2 regions of the Pseudoalteromonas ruthenica genome follow, and region 2 is predicted to be linked to the other one. Evidence: predicted binding sites of a transcription regulator. Region 2 holds the regulator's gene; the other holds the start of a gene.
What was found. Region 2 encodes MetJ, which represses methionine synthesis genes. Its sites were predicted from a motif close to TAGACGTCTAGACGTCTA; they were not measured.
Positions count from the first base shown of each region.

Region 1: the regulator MetJ is predicted to act here: its motif matches at 4,269-4,286, upstream of PRUTH_RS08935 (homoserine O-succinyltransferase).

Region 1 covers NZ_CP023396.1:1,895,477-1,903,643, forward strand. The annotation lists gene metH (methionine synthase) at 1-2,200, opposite strand, end outside; gene PRUTH_RS08930 (homocysteine S-methyltransferase family protein) at 2,213-3,268, opposite strand; gene PRUTH_RS08935 (homoserine O-succinyltransferase) at 3,258-4,205, opposite strand; gene PRUTH_RS08940 (DMT family transporter) at 4,349-5,239, shown strand; gene ettA (energy-dependent translational throttle protein EttA) at 5,321-6,994, shown strand; gene PRUTH_RS08950 (PilZ domain-containing protein) at 7,209-7,574, shown strand; gene PRUTH_RS08955 (DUF350 domain-containing protein) at 7,600-8,004, shown strand; gene PRUTH_RS08960 (DUF1190 domain-containing protein) at 8,015-8,167, shown strand, end outside.
Region 2 covers NZ_CP023396.1:2,404,451-2,412,617, reverse strand. The annotation lists gene rpmE (50S ribosomal protein L31) at 1-30, shown strand, start outside; gene PRUTH_RS11235 (malic enzyme-like NAD(P)-binding protein) at 497-1,741, shown strand; gene metJ (met regulon transcriptional regulator MetJ) at 1,933-2,253, opposite strand; partial or broken gene metB (cystathionine gamma-synthase) at 2,433-3,594, shown strand; gene metL (bifunctional aspartate kinase/homoserine dehydrogenase II) at 3,604-5,949, shown strand; gene PRUTH_RS11215 (penicillin-binding protein 1A) at 6,001-8,167, opposite strand, start outside.

The DNA.
Region 1 (8,167 bases), 510 kb from region 2:
TTTTATTATAATCATCACCTTGGTCATCAAAGGCCTGGGCTAAATCATCTTCTTCTAACCCGCCGGTCACGGCAAAGGCGCCAAAGTAGTCGGCAACACCTTTAGGCGCGATATAGTCGGCTAAACAATAGTTAGCAAAGCCCTTTTTGTGCGTTTGCTGGCGTAACTGACACGAACGTAAAATCACTTCGTCACGCTGCTCGTCGCGGTATATTTCTATGTCATCGCCGACGCGGTTTGCTGGGAATAAGCCAATCACCCCTTTTGGTTGAATGCTGCCTTGGCGCGCAAACTCATCCAACATTGCATTTGCATCGGCAAACAATGAGCGCGCTTGCTCACCCACCACCTCGTCATTCATGATACGCGGGTATTTGCCGGCCAAAGACCAGGTCATAAAAAATGGCGTCCAGTCGATATATTGCCGTAAGGTGCTCACTGGCACCGAGTGAAACTCTTGGACTCCTAGCTGTTTAGGTACAGGCGGAGTGTAGTTTTGCCAATCCAGCTGGGCATGATTAGCGCGAGCTTGTTGCAAACCTATGGGCTTGGAGCGGGGTTTCTTGCGTGCTTGTTGCTCTCGCACTCGCTCGTACTCTGCTTTAGTTTTACTCAAAAACTCACTTTTCGCGGTTTTACTTAGCAAACTAGATGCCACGCCCACCGCACGGCTGGCGTTATTAACATAAACCACGCCGTTATCATATTGGGGCTCAATTTTTACGGCGGTATGCGCCTTTGACGTCGTCGCGCCACCAATCAGCAACGGAATGGTAAAATCGCGGCGTTTCATTTCTTTGGCGACATGCACCATTTCATCTAACGAGGGAGTGATAAGCCCGGACAGGCCTATAATATCGGCGTTTTCGTCTATTGCGGTTTGTAAGATTTTTTCAGCGGGCACCATCACCCCTAAGTCGATCACCTCGTAGTTATTACACTGTAACACCACGCCAACAATATTCTTACCAATATCATGAACATCCCCTTTTACCGTAGCCATGACAATTTTACCGTTGGTTTCACCCTCTTGTTTCTCGGCTTCGATATAAGGGTCTAAATAGGCCACCGCGCGCTTCATTACCCGCGCCGATTTCACAACCTGCGGCAAAAACATTTTCCCGACCCCAAACAGATCACCCACCACATTCATGCCGTCCATCAACGGCCCCTCAATGACCTCGATGGGTTTAGCAAACTGCTGTCGGCACTGCTCGGTGTCCTCATCAATATAATCTGTAATGCCTTTAACCAGAGCGTGTTCTAAGCGCTTTGCCACCGGCCAACTGCGCCACTGCAAATCCTCAACCTTCTCCGCTTGCGCCATGCCCGAATACTTAGGCGCTAATTCCACCAACCGCTCTCCGGCGCCGGCATCTTTATTTAAAATCACATCCTCAACGGCGTCTCTCAGCTCAGTGGGAATATCGTCATACACCGCTAGTTGACCAGCATTGACGATGCCCATATCCATTCCGGCTTGAATGGCGTGATACAAGAACACAGAGTGAATAGCCTCGCGCACCGGATTGTTGCCTCGAAACGAAAAAGAGACATTAGACACGCCACCGGATACCTTGCAGTGCGGAAGATTCTCCTTGATGCGGCGAGTTCCTTCGATAAACTCCACGGCATAGTTGTCATGCTCTTCTATGCCGGTGGCCACGGCAAAGATATTGGGGTCAAAAATAATATCTTCTGGCGGGAATCCCAATTCATCGACCAAGATGCGATAAGAGCGCGCGCAAATAGCAAACTTCCGCTCTGCGGTTTCTGCTTGACCACTTTCATCAAAGGCCATCACCACCACAGCGGCGCCGAAGCGCTTTAATATCTTGGCTTGGTGACGAAACGGCTGCTCCCCCTCCTTGAGGGAAATAGAGTTCACTATCGCCTTGCCTTGAATGCATTTTAGTCCCGCCTCGATTACTTCCCATTTCGACGAGTCCACCATAATGGGCACTTTCGAAATATCGGGCTCTGAGGCGATAAGGTTCAAAAAGGTGACCATGGCCGCTTTAGAGTCCAACATGGCTTCATCCATGTTGATATCGATAATCTGCGCGCCATTTTCAACTTGCTCACGTGCCACCTCTAACGCGGTTTCGTAATCTTCCTCGAGGATCAGCCGTTTAAAGCGCGCCGAGCCGGTCACATTGGTGCGCTCGCCGACATTGGTAAAAGTTGCAGTATTATTCATGTTATTGGCCCCTTAATTGAGATTACAGGCTTCAAGGCCACTTAATCGCATGCGCACAGGCAGCTCAGGCAAAGTACGTGGAGCGGTGTTTTTTAGCCCATCACTAAAGGCTTTAATGTGCTCGGGTGTGGTCCCACAACAGCCACCAACAATATTGATAAACCCTTGCTCCCCCCAGTCGATGATTTCTTGTGCCATTTCTTCGGCTTCTAAATCATATTCGCCAAATTCATTCGGCAGCCCCGCATTGGGGTGCACCGAGGTGTAGGTTTCACAAATACTGGCCAGCTCTTCCACATACTGACGCAGCAAGTCTGGCCCTAACGCACAGTTCAAGCCAATGGAGAGCGGTTTAATATGGCGAATGGAATTATAAAACGCCTCGGTGGTTTGCCCTGACAAGGTTCGACCCGAAGCATCTGTGATGGTGCCGGAGATCATCACCGGCAGAGTCACTCCGGCCTGTTCGAACGCTTCTTCTACCGCAAAGGAAGCGGCTTTGGCATTGAGGGTATCGAAAATGGTTTCAATTAAAATCAGATCGGCACCACCTTCTATCAGCGCCAGGGTCGATTCGATATACGCGGCCACCAGCTTATCGAAGGTAATATTGCGATAGCCCGGGTCATTAACATCTGGTGAAATCGAGCAGGTTTTTGATGTTGGCCCCAGTACGCCGGCCACGTAGCGCGGTTTGTGTGGCTCGCGAGCGGTAAACTCATCGGCCACCGCGCGTGCCAGCCGGGCCGATTCGAGGTTAATCTCACGGCTTAGGCTCGCCATGTCATAATCTTCCATGGAAATGGTCGTGGCGTTAAAGGTATTGGTCTCAATAATATCGGCGCCCGCTGCCAAATATTCACGGTGAATTTGTGCTATTAACTGCGGTTGAGTGAGGCTCAATAAATCGTTGTTGCCCTTGACCAACACATGCCAATCTTGAAACCGCTCACCACGATAATCATGCTCTTCGAGCTTATGCTGTTGGATCATCGTACCCATGGCGCCATCTAAAATTAAAATGCGCTCGTTGAGGGCCAGTGTTAATGCATCACGTTTATTCGGCATAGTTGTTAGTCCTTACATCCTGGCTAACCAGATTAATATCATAGGGAGTGGTTTGGTAAACGTAGTAATTAAGCCAATTCGAAAATAACAAAAAGGCATGACTTTGCCAGGTTTTCGAGGGCTCTTGCGCTGGGTCGCCATGAGGGAAGTAGTTTTCTGGCATCGGTGCGTCAGCGCCTTTATCGCAGTCACGTAAATACTCTTTTTTCAGGGTATCGGCATCATACTCAGGGTGTCCGGTGATATACACCTGCGAACCACTCTGGTTTTTAAGTAAGTAAGCACCTACCTTCGGCGAGCCTGCTACCACGACTAATTCTTTACAGGCGTTTATCGCAGCAATATCAATATGGCCATAACGCGAATGCGGGACTAAGAAGCGATCGTCAAAGCCCCGGGTTAACGCCGCATGGTCAAAATAACACTGATGCTCAAACACCCCACACAACTTATTTTTCTGCAATTGACGCTTAAGTCCATGATGATGGAAAAGCCCAGCGTGCGCCGCCCAACAACTAAATAGCGTCGAGGTCACATGGTGCTCCGCCCAATCAAAGAACGCTTGTAGCTCCGACCAATACCCTACTTCATCATATTCTAAGTGAGCCAAGGGCGCGCCGGTAACAATCAAGGCATCGTAATTATTGTCTTTAACATCTGAGAAATACTGATAAAACATATCCAGATGCTGCTCTGAGTTGGCGCTAGAGCGGTGCGTATCTAAACGCAGTAAGTCAACATTGACCTGCAATGGCGTATTCGCCAGCAAACGAATAAATTGCACTTCGGTTTCCACCTTATTCGGCATCAGGTTCAAAATAGCCAAGCGCATGGGCCGGATTTCTTGAGTCCGAGCGCGACTTTTCGGCATCACGAATACATTTTCTTGGCGCAGCTCCATAATCGCTGGCAAAGCGTCTTGAACCGTAATGGGCATGGCGGTACTCCGAATTAAAAGATAAGAGGCTATTATGAACGCCACACTGGAAATTTCAACCTCTAGATGTTTAGACGTCCAAAATAAAGTTGCAGTGAATGAGTTAACTGCAATAATGCCCGCGATTAACTAACAAAGAGTCGATGATGGGTATAGGTGAAATTGCAGCAATCAGTGCAGCCGTGGTTTGGGCTTTTTCTACCTTACTGTACAAAGGCTTCAGTCATCACCTTTCACCGCTGCAACTAAATGTAAGTAAAGGCTTACTCGCTTCTTTAATGATGGTAATTGCCATGGCGCTACTTGGCGATGGGGCCATGCCAGTGCAGCTCACCTCATGGGGCTGGCTTATCGCCGGTGGGATTATCGGTATTGCCATCGGCGATAGCGCCTACTTTGGCGCCCTGCGCAGTATTGGCCCAGCACGGACCTTAATAATTGAATCTCTCGCTCCAGCCTTAACTGGCATACTTAATATTGTGCTGTTAGGTGTGTACTTACCGCTGCTCGCCTGGTTGGGCATTGCCATCACTTCGGTGGGGGTGATCATCGCGGTGTTACCTCAGCGCCACTTGCCTCCAGTTGATAAGAAGTTTTACTTTCAAGGCGTGGCTCTCGCATTACTTGCGGCTTTGTGCCAAGCCAGTGGTATGGTGATGTCAAAAGGGGCTATGAATACTGAGTCGATGAGTAGCCTATGGGCCGCCCTTATTCGCCTCCTTGCCGGCACATTGAGCGTGGCTTTACTGGTAATGATTATAAAACGCAGCGACCTATACCAAGCCATTCGACTGCACGGTATTGATAACAAACGCTGGCTGCTCGTGGCTGTTTTTTTCGGCACCTTCGTTGGCTTGTGGCTGCAATTGGCGGCGGTGCAACATACCGACCCGGCTATCGCACAAACTATTTTTGCCACCGCCCCGCTGATGGTCATGACCATTGGCTTTTTTAAACGCGAGCCGGTGACTTGGCGTATGATAGTGGGCGGTTTACTGGCGCTGGCTGGAGTGGCCATATTATTGGCAAATTAACGGGCCATTCGTTGACGCTTTCACCATAGAGACTCTACAATAACGGCAGTTTAAATTAGTCACATTGTAAAGGCTCCTTTCATGGTTTTACCTGATAAGTTTATTTTCTCGATGAGTCGCGTGTCAAAGGTGGTGCCACCTAAACGCACCATCTTAAAAGACATCTCTCTGCACTTTTTCCCTGGCGCAAAAATTGGTGTACTTGGCCTAAATGGCGCAGGTAAATCGACCTTACTGCGCATTATGGCCGGCGTGGATAAAGATTTTGAGGGTGAGGCACACCCTCAGCCTGGCATTAAAATTGGTTATCTTCCTCAGGAGCCTGAGCTTGATGAAAGCAAAACGGTGCGTGAAGTTGTAGAAGAAGCGGTCAGTGAAGTTAAAAATGCTCTTGATCGCCTTGACCAAGTATACGCTGAGTATGCCATGGAAGATGCCGATTTCGATGCGCTTGCCAAAGAGCAAGGCGAACTTGAAGCCATTATTCAAGCCCACGATGGCCACAACCTTGATAACGCCCTAGAGCGCGCGGCAGATGCATTACGACTGCCAGCTTGGGATGCCAAGATTGAGCATTTATCAGGGGGTGAGCGTCGCCGTGTAGCAATCTGCCGCTTATTGCTTGAAAAGCCAGATATGCTTATTCTCGATGAGCCTACCAACCACTTAGATGCTGAATCTGTCGCTTGGTTAGAGCGCTTCCTACATGATTATGAAGGCACTGTAGTGGCGGTAACCCACGACCGTTATTTCCTTGATAACGTGGCCGGCTGGATCCTCGAATTGGACCGTGGCGAAGGTATTCCGTGGGAAGGCAACTACTCTTCTTGGCTTGAGCAAAAAGACGCACGTCTGCAACAAGAGCAAAAAGCAGAGAAAGCAAGACAAAAATCCATCGCTCAAGAGCTTGAGTGGGTACGTTCAAACCCGAAAGGTCGCCAAGCAAAATCAAAAGCGCGTATGGCGCAATTTGCTGAACTACAACAAGGCGATTATCAAAAGCGTAACGAAACCAATGAGCTGTTTATTCCTCCTGGCCCGCGTTTAGGTGATCAGGTCATTGATGTACAGGGCTTAAACAAGAGCTTTGGCGACCGTGTGCTTATTGACAACCTTGATTTTAGCGCTCCCAAGGGAGCGATTGTCGGCATTATTGGTGCCAACGGTGCCGGTAAATCGACCTTATTCAAAATGCTCAGCGGCGAGGAACAGCCTGATAGCGGTGAAATCACCCTAGGTGAAACCGTTGAACTCGCCACCGTTGACCAATTCCGTGGCAACATGGATGAAAGCAAAACCGTATTTGATGAAATCGCCGACGGTCAAGATGTGTTAAAAGTGGGCAACCTTGAGTTCCCAAGCCGTGCTTATGTCGGGCGCTTTAACTTTAAAGGCAATGATCAGCAAAAATACGTCAAAGACCTTTCCGGCGGTGAGCGCAACCGTTTGCACTTAGCCAAACTACTAAAAGCGGGCGGCAACGTATTACTTCTCGATGAGCCAACCAACGACTTAGACGTTGAAACCTTGCGGGCGTTAGAGAATGCGATTCTCGAGTTTCCTGGCTGTGTCATGGTAATCTCGCACGACCGTTGGTTCTTAGACCGTATCGCCACTCATATTCTTGATTATCGCGACGAAGGCCAAATTAACTTCTTCGATGGTAACTACACCGAATACGAACAGTGGTTGAAGAAAACCTTAGGCGCCGAGGCTGCACAACCGAAGCGCATTAAGTATAAAAAGATTGGTTAATTAACCACATAAAAAGGCCCCATCGAGATGGGGCTTTTTTGTGCCCTTGGCATCCATCTATGTATGGCACTGTGATTGCGCTAACGCGCCACTACTTGATGACCATTGTGATATTTTTAGCTTATTGAAATAGCGAAAAAAGTCACTCACAGCCAAGGACAACCTCAAGGCTGGCTACTACACTGGAGGGAGACGCGCCAATACAGGAACTGTTATGGAAAACCGCAGAAACTTTACTCGTGTTATTTTTCAACGCCCCGCCCTAGTGGTATTTAATAACCAGCACCATGGCTGTCATTTACTTGATCTTTCCTTAAATGGCGCTTTGGTAAGCCATCCTGATGACTTCAACCCACAGTTAGGTCAAAGTGTAGAGCTTATTTTCCACCTATCTGGCAGTGATGTTGATATTGATATGCTTGCTGAAGTAGCTCACATTGAGCCGCAACACATTGGCTTACATTGTGTAAAAATGGATATTGACAGTGCCACTCATTTAAAACGCCTTATTGAACTTAACGTGGGTGATGATAAGCTACTGCACAGGGAGTTAGCGCAGCTTGCTGCGCCCGAACAATAATAACGATTGCAGTGAGAGCACAATAATGATCATGGAATCCATCCAGGGCTTTGTCCCTTTTATCATGTACTTTGGTTTAGGCTACCTACTTATCCTAGCCTTTCTATTCATTTACACCCTTATCACCCCGCATTGCGAATGGACCTTGATGAAGGAAAACAATGCCGCCGCTGCCACCGCGTTTAGTGGCGCGTTCATTGGCTTTACCCTTCCAGTTGCCAGTGCAGCGGTGAACTCGGTCTCGCTGCTAGACTTTGCCATCTGGGGCGTTATCGCTGGCATCATGCAATTAGTGACCTTCTTCTTAGTGCGTTTATACATGCCCAAGCTGTCTGAAAAAATTGCTCAGGGGCATATGAGCGCTGGGGCATTTTTAGGGGTTGCTTCACTGGCCACCGGTATTCTCAACGCTGCCTGTATCACCTACTAAGGAGGCGGCAATGAAACGTACTAGCAAACTTAAACTGACACTTATGCTCGGTGCCAGTGCCGGACTGAGTGGCTGCACCGACCCTGAAGAACCAGCACTATTATTTACCGATGTAGATGATTGCACCGACTTTGGCGTCGAACGCGATGTATGCCAAGCACAA
Region 2 (8,167 bases):
CGCTTCGGTGCGCTTAGCAGCAAGAAGTAATCTTTGCTTGTCGAGAAAAGCACCTTCGGGTGCTTTTTTTGTGTCTATGATTTTTATCCATCCCCATTATTCATACTAGCCATTTCACCTTAAGCTCTAGCTCATTTAAAGTGACAAAAAAAGCACAATAATGACGCTAAAGTTCACTAAAATTCACTTACTTTGTTATTAGCGAACAATAAGATTCGTTATCCGATCGGTATTCTTTTTAGTTATATTAAGTTATTCGGATATAGCATTATGCATGGCTTTAGGTGGTTTTTTATGCATGCATAAGTCCCTATAGTGCATGGAATATCAAAATTTACACATAAAGCTTTAGATAATGTGCATGAATTTGGGCTTAAAACCCTTTAATTTCGTACAACAGGATAGACCTGATATTGCTTGAATATATTTAGAAAAGCGGTATGGTTTGCCTTAACTAGCTGAACTCTCACATACATTTCTAGCAGGATACTCGTTCATGTCTGACTTTCGTGAAAAAGCCCTCGATTACCACGCTAACCCCGTTCCAGGAAAAATTAGCATTGAACTCACCAAAAGCGCCGAGACCGTTAACGATCTCGCTTTAGCCTACAGCCCAGGTGTTGCAGAGCCGGTGCGTGAAATCGCTGCCGATGCTAACAATGCTTATAAATACACGGCCAAAGGCAATATGGTTGCTGTGATCTCTAATGGCAGTGCCATTTTAGGGTTGGGTAACTTAGGCCCGTTAGCGTCTAAGCCGGTCATGGAAGGCAAGGCACTACTGTTTAAGCGTTTTGCTAATCTTGATTCCATCGATATCGAGGTGAAGCATCGCACCACTGAAGACTTTATTAACACTGTAGAAAATATTGCCGACACCTTTGGCGGTATTAACCTCGAAGATATTAAAGCCCCGGAATGCTTCGAAATCGAGCAAGCGCTCATTGAACGCTGTAATGTGCCAGTATTTCATGATGATCAACACGGCACTGCTATCGTCACTGCTGCAGGCATGCTAAACGCCTTAGAAATTCAAGGTAAAGATATTCGTGATGCCTTGATCGTGTGTTTGGGGGCTGGCGCAGCGGCAGTTGCATGTATGGAGCTGCTTATTAAGTGTGGCGCTCAGCGCGAGCATATTTACATGCTTGACCGTAAAGGGGTGATCCACACGCGTCGTGATGACTTAAATGAATATAAGCAATTATTTGCTAACAACACCGATAAGCGCACCTTGCAAGACGTTATTGCTGATGCCGATGTGTTCGTTGGTGTTTCTGGCCCAGATTTGCTCTCAGCTGAAGACCTTAAATTGATGGCCGACAAGCCGGTCATTTTTGCCTGTTCTAACCCAGACCCAGAAATTAAGCCGGATGTGGCACACAGTGCGCGCAAAGACTTAATTATGGCCACTGGGCGCTCTGACTACCCGAACCAAGTGAATAACGTACTGTGTTTCCCATTTATTTTCCGTGGTGCACTGGACGTGCGTGCCACCGCTATCAATGATGAGATGAAAATTGCCGCTGTAGAGGCTATTCGCAGTATCGCCAAGGAGCCAGTACCTGAGTCAGTGTTAACGGCATCTGGAGTGAGCGAATTAGAGTTTGGCGCGCAATACATTATTCCCAAGCCTATGGATCCACGATTATTGCCACGCGTAGCGAAAGCCGTGGCGCAGGCGGCTGTGGACTCAGGTGTTGCGCAAATTGATATGCCAGCGAATTATATGGCTGAGTAATCACTTTACTACTCAACGCTAGAAAAAGAAAACCCAAGCTTAGTGCTTGGGTTTTTTTATGGCTTGCAAAGAGTAATAGCTTCACTAACCGCTTCTCATACAGGCCGACTTGCGACATATATGAACAACACTAAGCTAGCTCCTGCAATGAGGTCTAATGCTCAGGGGTTAGTTAAACTTGCTTATCTTTGTTAGTCCTCTCCGATAACAGGCACTTCCACACCCATTTCTTCCATAATTTTTCTCACCTCTTCCGGTACCTTCTCCGGATTATCTTTTCGGAGATCTTCGTCATTAGGCAGCGGTTGACCAGTAAAGGCATGTAGAAATGCTTCACACAGCAACTCACTGTTGGTGGCGTGACGAAGATTATTCACCTGGCGGCGAGTACGTTCATCGGTTAATACTTTTAAAACATTGAGCGGGATGGAAACGGTAATTTTCTTTACCTGTTGGGCTTTTTTTCCATGCTCCGCATAAGGGTGAATGTATTCACCATTCCACTTGGCCATAATTTGCGTCTTATTTTTGGTCACTTAGGCATCAATAAGGGCGAAATTTTATCGCGTTGGTAAGGATAGTCAAATATTCATAAATTAGCTATTTAGACGTATAAATGTTTTGACTTCTAAATTGTGTTAATTTAACCTTTTGGACGTCTAAACATCCATTTTCTTGATTGGGGGCAAATATGTCACAACTAAAAAAAGACACCATCGCCGTGCGCCATGGTATTGATGCCGATAAGCACCATGGTGCGGTGGTGCCACCCATTCATTTATCGACCACCTATTCCTTTGCCGATTTTGATAGCAAACGCGAATATGATTATGGTCGTAGTGGTAATCCCAATCGGGATATTTTGGCGCAGACCTTAGCGCAACTAGAAGGGGGAGAGCACGGAATTATCACCGCGACAGGTATGGCCGCAGTGCATCTAGTGACGCAGCTACTGACACCCAATGACACCCTAGTGATCCCCCATGATTGTTATGGCGGCAGTTATCGCTTATTTACCTCTTTAGCCAAACGGGGGTTGCTCAAGGTTGAGGTTATCGATTTCACTCAATCAAACTGTTACCAACGCTTAGTGGCCGCCAAACCCAAACTGGTGTGGATTGAAACGCCCAGTAATCCCATTTTGCGACTCACGGATATCCGCGCAGTGTGCGATGCCGCGCAGAGCATCGGTGCGCTGGTTGCAGCCGACAACACGTTTTTATCTCCCGCCTTACAGAAACCCATTGTTATTGGGTTGTGATGTGGTGGTGCACTCGACCACTAAATATATCAATGGTCACTCCGATGTGGTCGGTGGTGCGGTGATCACCAAAACCAAAGAGTTGGGTGAAGAGCTGGCATGGTGGGCTAATAATATTGGCATTACCGGTGCCGCTTTCGATAGCTATCTCACCCTGCGTGGTTTGCGTACCTTGAAAGTGCGCCTTAAGCAGCATGAAGAAAATGCCTTGGCGATTGCTCAATACCTTGAACAGCATCCTAGTGTGCAGTCAGTTTACTACCCAGGATTGAGTTCGCACCCACAACACGACTTGGCAAAAGCGCAGCAACAGGGCTTTGGCGGCATGGTGAGCTTTGATATTAAAGGCCAGCTGCAAGACAGTGCAAAATTCCTCACCTCAGTACAGCAGTTTACTTTAGCGGAGTCGTTGGGCGGGGTGGAAAGCCTTATTTGTCACCCGGCGACCATGACTCACGCGGGCATGGATAAAGCCGCACGACTTGAGGCTAGGGTCGGCGACACGCTTATCCGGATTTCTGTAGGTATTGAAGATAAACAAGATCTTATAGATGACTTAGATGCCGCTTTTAACGCGTTAGCAAGCAAATAAGAGGATACTATGACTCAGGTTGTACATAAGTTTGGTGGTTCGAGTCTCAGCAACGCGGCGCGTTACCATGCGGTCGCCAATATTGTTATCGGCAACAGCCAACTCGGTGACGTGGTGGTGGTCTCTGCGGCGGGGAAAACCACGGATACGCTAGTGAAGTTGTGGCAGGCCTATCAACAGCACGATAGCCATGGCTATCATGATGTCTTGCAGTTGCTACGCACCCATCAGCATGAGCTTATTGATGAGCTATTAGCAGCGCACCAAGCCCACGCTCTGCAATCACAGCTTAATAGTGAGCTTCAGCGCATAGCTGAACAATTGCAGACAAACACCTTAGATGAGGCGTCCTTATTAGCCCATGGTGAACTGTGGTCGGCCCGCTTGCTGGCGACCTATTTGCAGCAATTAGGCTATGCTGCGCAAGATCTTGATGCGCGGCAGCTACTGTGTGTGCACCAAGGGCAACTACTGCATTTGGACAATGAAAAGCTCTGCGAGCGCCATATTGCCGGGGATAAAATCAACGTTGTAACGGGGTTTATTGCCGCCGATAGCAACCAGCAAACAGTCACCTTGGGACGCAATGGCAGTGACTACAGCGCCACCTTATTGGCCCGTTATGTCAACGCCAAACAAGTTTGTATATGGACCGATACGCAGGGGGTTTTCAGCACCGACCCACGCAAAGTAGCCGATGCCTTAAAGTATCAAAAAATTTGTCGTAGCCAAGCCAACCGCCTGGCCCAGTTAGGTAATCCGGTATTGCATGCGAAAACGCTGTCGCCTTTGCAAGGTAGCGCCATCAAGCTATCGGTGCGCAGCTCCTATGACAGCGATGACAGTGGCACTGAGATTGTCCGCGAAGGTTACTGTAAGCATAAACGTTTTTTGACCACCATAGAGGGCGTTGACCTATATCGTGTGTCGAGCCTTAAAGTGGATGAACTGGCAACCTTAAGCCAGCTTATACAGCACACCATAGGCCACTTTCAGCAGCAGGGGGTAGACTTTTTGATTGTACCCAGCGCCCATAGCACTCTTATCTCCCGTGAGCTGGGAGAGCGTGGACAACTCGTTGAGTCAAACCTCAATGGGTGCGCCTTAGTCAGCCCAAACCAGTATACTCAGCAAGGCTACCAAGAAATGCTGGCATGCTTAGAGCAACTTAACTTAACTATCCGCTTTAGCCACTGCGATCAAGACTACGCCTTGGTACTGACCGATCAAATCATTGATGCCGATAGTTTAGGGAAGGTACACCGCACTTTAATTGGTGCACACCAGCAAATTGCCGTGATTGTCGCCGGCCTTGGAAATGTGGGCAGTGTGTTTTTACAACAGTTTACGCAGCAGTTAGCGCGTTTAGAGCAGCACTTTGAGGTAAAACTGGTTGGTCTACTGCGAAGTCGCAGCATGTTATTTGACCCCTGTGGGTTAGACCCGCAGAACTGGCAAGGTCAATGGTTAGAACAAGCGGTTCCCTATCAAAGCGAGCAGTTGTGCGAACGCCTCAATGAGCTTGATTACGAACACAAGGTGGTCATTGATATAACCGCCAGTGAGTCATTCAGTGGTCTATACCCTGATTTTGTGCGTGCTAACTGTCATTTGATCAGTGCCAACAAGTATGCCGGAACAGCGCCACATAGTTGGTATCAGTCGTTACGTAACGAGCTGGCAGAGCGCAATCTCAAATGGCGTTATAACACCAGTGTTGGCGCTGGGCTACCCATTAACTTTGCATTAGCCGATTTGCAGCGCAGTGGCGATGAGATCACCCGTATTCAAGGTGTGTTTTCTGGGACGCTATCATGGCTATGCAGTCACTATGATGGCAGCCAAGCTTTTTCTGAGCTGCTTTTTGCGGCGCAAAAGTTAGGCTTTACCGAGCCCGATCCGCGTGAAGATTTATCCGGCCGAGATGTACAACGTAAGCTGTTGATCCTCGCACGCGAGTTGGGTTTGCAATTGGACATTGACGATATTGAGCTAAGCCCATTAATGCCAGAGTCTTTAGCACAAGGGAGCTGGCAGGATTTTCTGGATAACATTGCCTTACTTGATGACTTTGTTGGCACCCACGCACAGCAGGCGCAAAAAGAGCAAAAGGTACTGAGGTACAATGCTGACTTACGCATTGTTGATGGCAAGGTAAAAGCCCAAGTGGGTCTTGTTGCAGTGGCACAATCCAACCCCTTAGCGGGATTAAGTCCCGGTGACAATATCTTTGTCGTCAACAGTCGCTGGTATGCGCAGAATGCCTTGGTTATTCAAGGCCCAGGTGCAGGAAAAGAGGTCACCGCTGCAGGTGTCCACTCAGATCTCTACTGGCTTATTGAGAGTCTTAGTTAATGCGGTAACAGAGTAATAAAAAAGCCAAGCATCATTGCTTGGCTTTTTTATTTAGAAGAGTTCGTCTTCAGTGGGCAGCTCAGGCTCATCTTGCCCTTGAGTTTCGAAGATCACCGGCGGCGCTTTTTCCACATATTTAGAGGGGGCAGTCCCCTTTATAAAGTATTCAAAGCGGCTGGTGTGGTCGTTTTGATGACTTAATAATCCTGATTTTAGATCAATTCGTACTGATTCCAGTCCTTCGGGTGGCTCGATAGGGGCCGCAGGCTCATCTTCAAGGGCCACACGCATGTAATCAATCCAAGCCGGTTGCGCTGTTTTTGCACCAGATTCGGCACCAAAGGTTTGTCCTTTCCCTAAGTTGTTGTTGTAACTGGTACGTCCTAGCGGATTACCTGGGTTATCGAAGCCAACCCACACTGTGGTCATAACATTGGCGTTAAAGCCACTAAACCAGGTATCGACCGAGTTGTTGGTGGTGCCGGTTTTACCTGATAAATCACGGCGCTTTAACCGCGTCGCGCGCCAGCCAGTGCCATTCCAGCCGGTGCCATGCTTCCAGCTGCCACCGCCCCAAATTGCACTGGTCATCGCATCGGCAATTAAGAAGGCATTCTGTTTAGAAATAACCCGAGGTGCGCATTGCGGTAACTGGGTATCAGTAGTCTCAGCGCTGTCAGTGTTGTCGGGGGTACCCTCACTGGCGCCGCTGGGCTCAAGCATTGCCAACTCTGCAAACATTTCATTACTGCGCTTTTGCTCTTCAGAGCAGGCCTTATAGGGGCGAGCTTGCATTAACACTTCGCCTTCGGCGCTTTGTATTTCGGTAATAAAGTAAGGCTCAACTAAATGCCCACCATTTGCGAAAGCGCTCATACCGCGAGCTAATTCTAAAGGTGTTAATGAAGCACTCCCCAGCGCCAGGGTTTCATTGCGCGGAATATCTTCATCATGAAAGCCAAACTTGAGTAAGTGTTCAGCGGCAGGGTCTACACCTACGCCGCGCAGCAACCTGACTGAAACCACGTTTTTTGACTGCGCTAAGGCACGTCTAACACGGATCGGGCCGACATATTTAGCTGGGCTATTCTTGGGTCGCCAAGCAACACCTTGGCTTTTATCCCAGTGGTTTATCGGCGCATCGTTAATAATGGTTGCTAAGGAGTAACCATGCTCTAACGCCGCTGAGTAAATGAAGGGCTTGATGTTAGAGCCAACTTGGCGCTTTGCCTGAACCGCTCGGTTGTACTGGCTTTGTTCAAAGCTGTAGCCACCGACAATCGCCTTTATGCGGCCGTCTTTAGGGTCAATAGAGACCAGTGCACTGGATGCTTCGGGAACTTGCGCTAACAGCGGGCGGCCATCATTGTCGAAACGATACCAAATCTGTGCACCTGCAGAGAGAATATCGGCCGCACTCTTCGGAGCATAACTTTGACGAGACTGGGTAATAAATTTGCGCGCCCATTTTAATCCGTCCCACTCTATGGTGAATCGCTCACCTAATTCATTAAGTACTTCAACGGATTGTTCGTCCACACTCATCACCACTGCACCATGTAAGTCGGCGAGTGGGTTAAGGCCCTGTAAGTGGGCGATTAACTGTGGTTCGTCAAGAGGAGCTTCGGTTTCGTTATCCCATAGTACGGCTTCGGGGCCGCGATAACCATGGCGCATATCATAAGCATATAGATTATCACGCAATGCTTGCTGAGCTGCTTGCTGCACTTTTGACTCTACCGAGGTGTAAACTCGCATACCTGAATTATAGGCTTGCTCCTCGCCATACTGAGCAACCAACTCGGCACGCACCATCTCAGAAATATAAGGCGCATAAAGCTCTATCTCGGCGCCGTGGAAACGGGCGGTAATTGGTTTGTTCGTTGCCTCATCAAACTCAGCCTGAGTGATGTAGCCCTCATCTAACATCCGGCCTAACACGACGTTACGGCGATTTTTAGCACGCTCAGGGTTGCGGATAGGGTTAAGTGCAGAAGGCGCCTTAGGTAGGCCCGCAATCATAGCCATTTGCGCTAAATCAAGCTCTTGTAGAGGCTTTCCATAGTACACTTGTGCTGCAGCACCGATGCCAAAGGCACGATTACCAAGCTCAATTTTGTTGAGATAGAGCTCGAAGATTTCGTCTTTGGTTAATAATTGCTCAATATGCAATGCGATAAATATTTCTTTCACTTTTCGGATGTATGCTTTTTCCCGA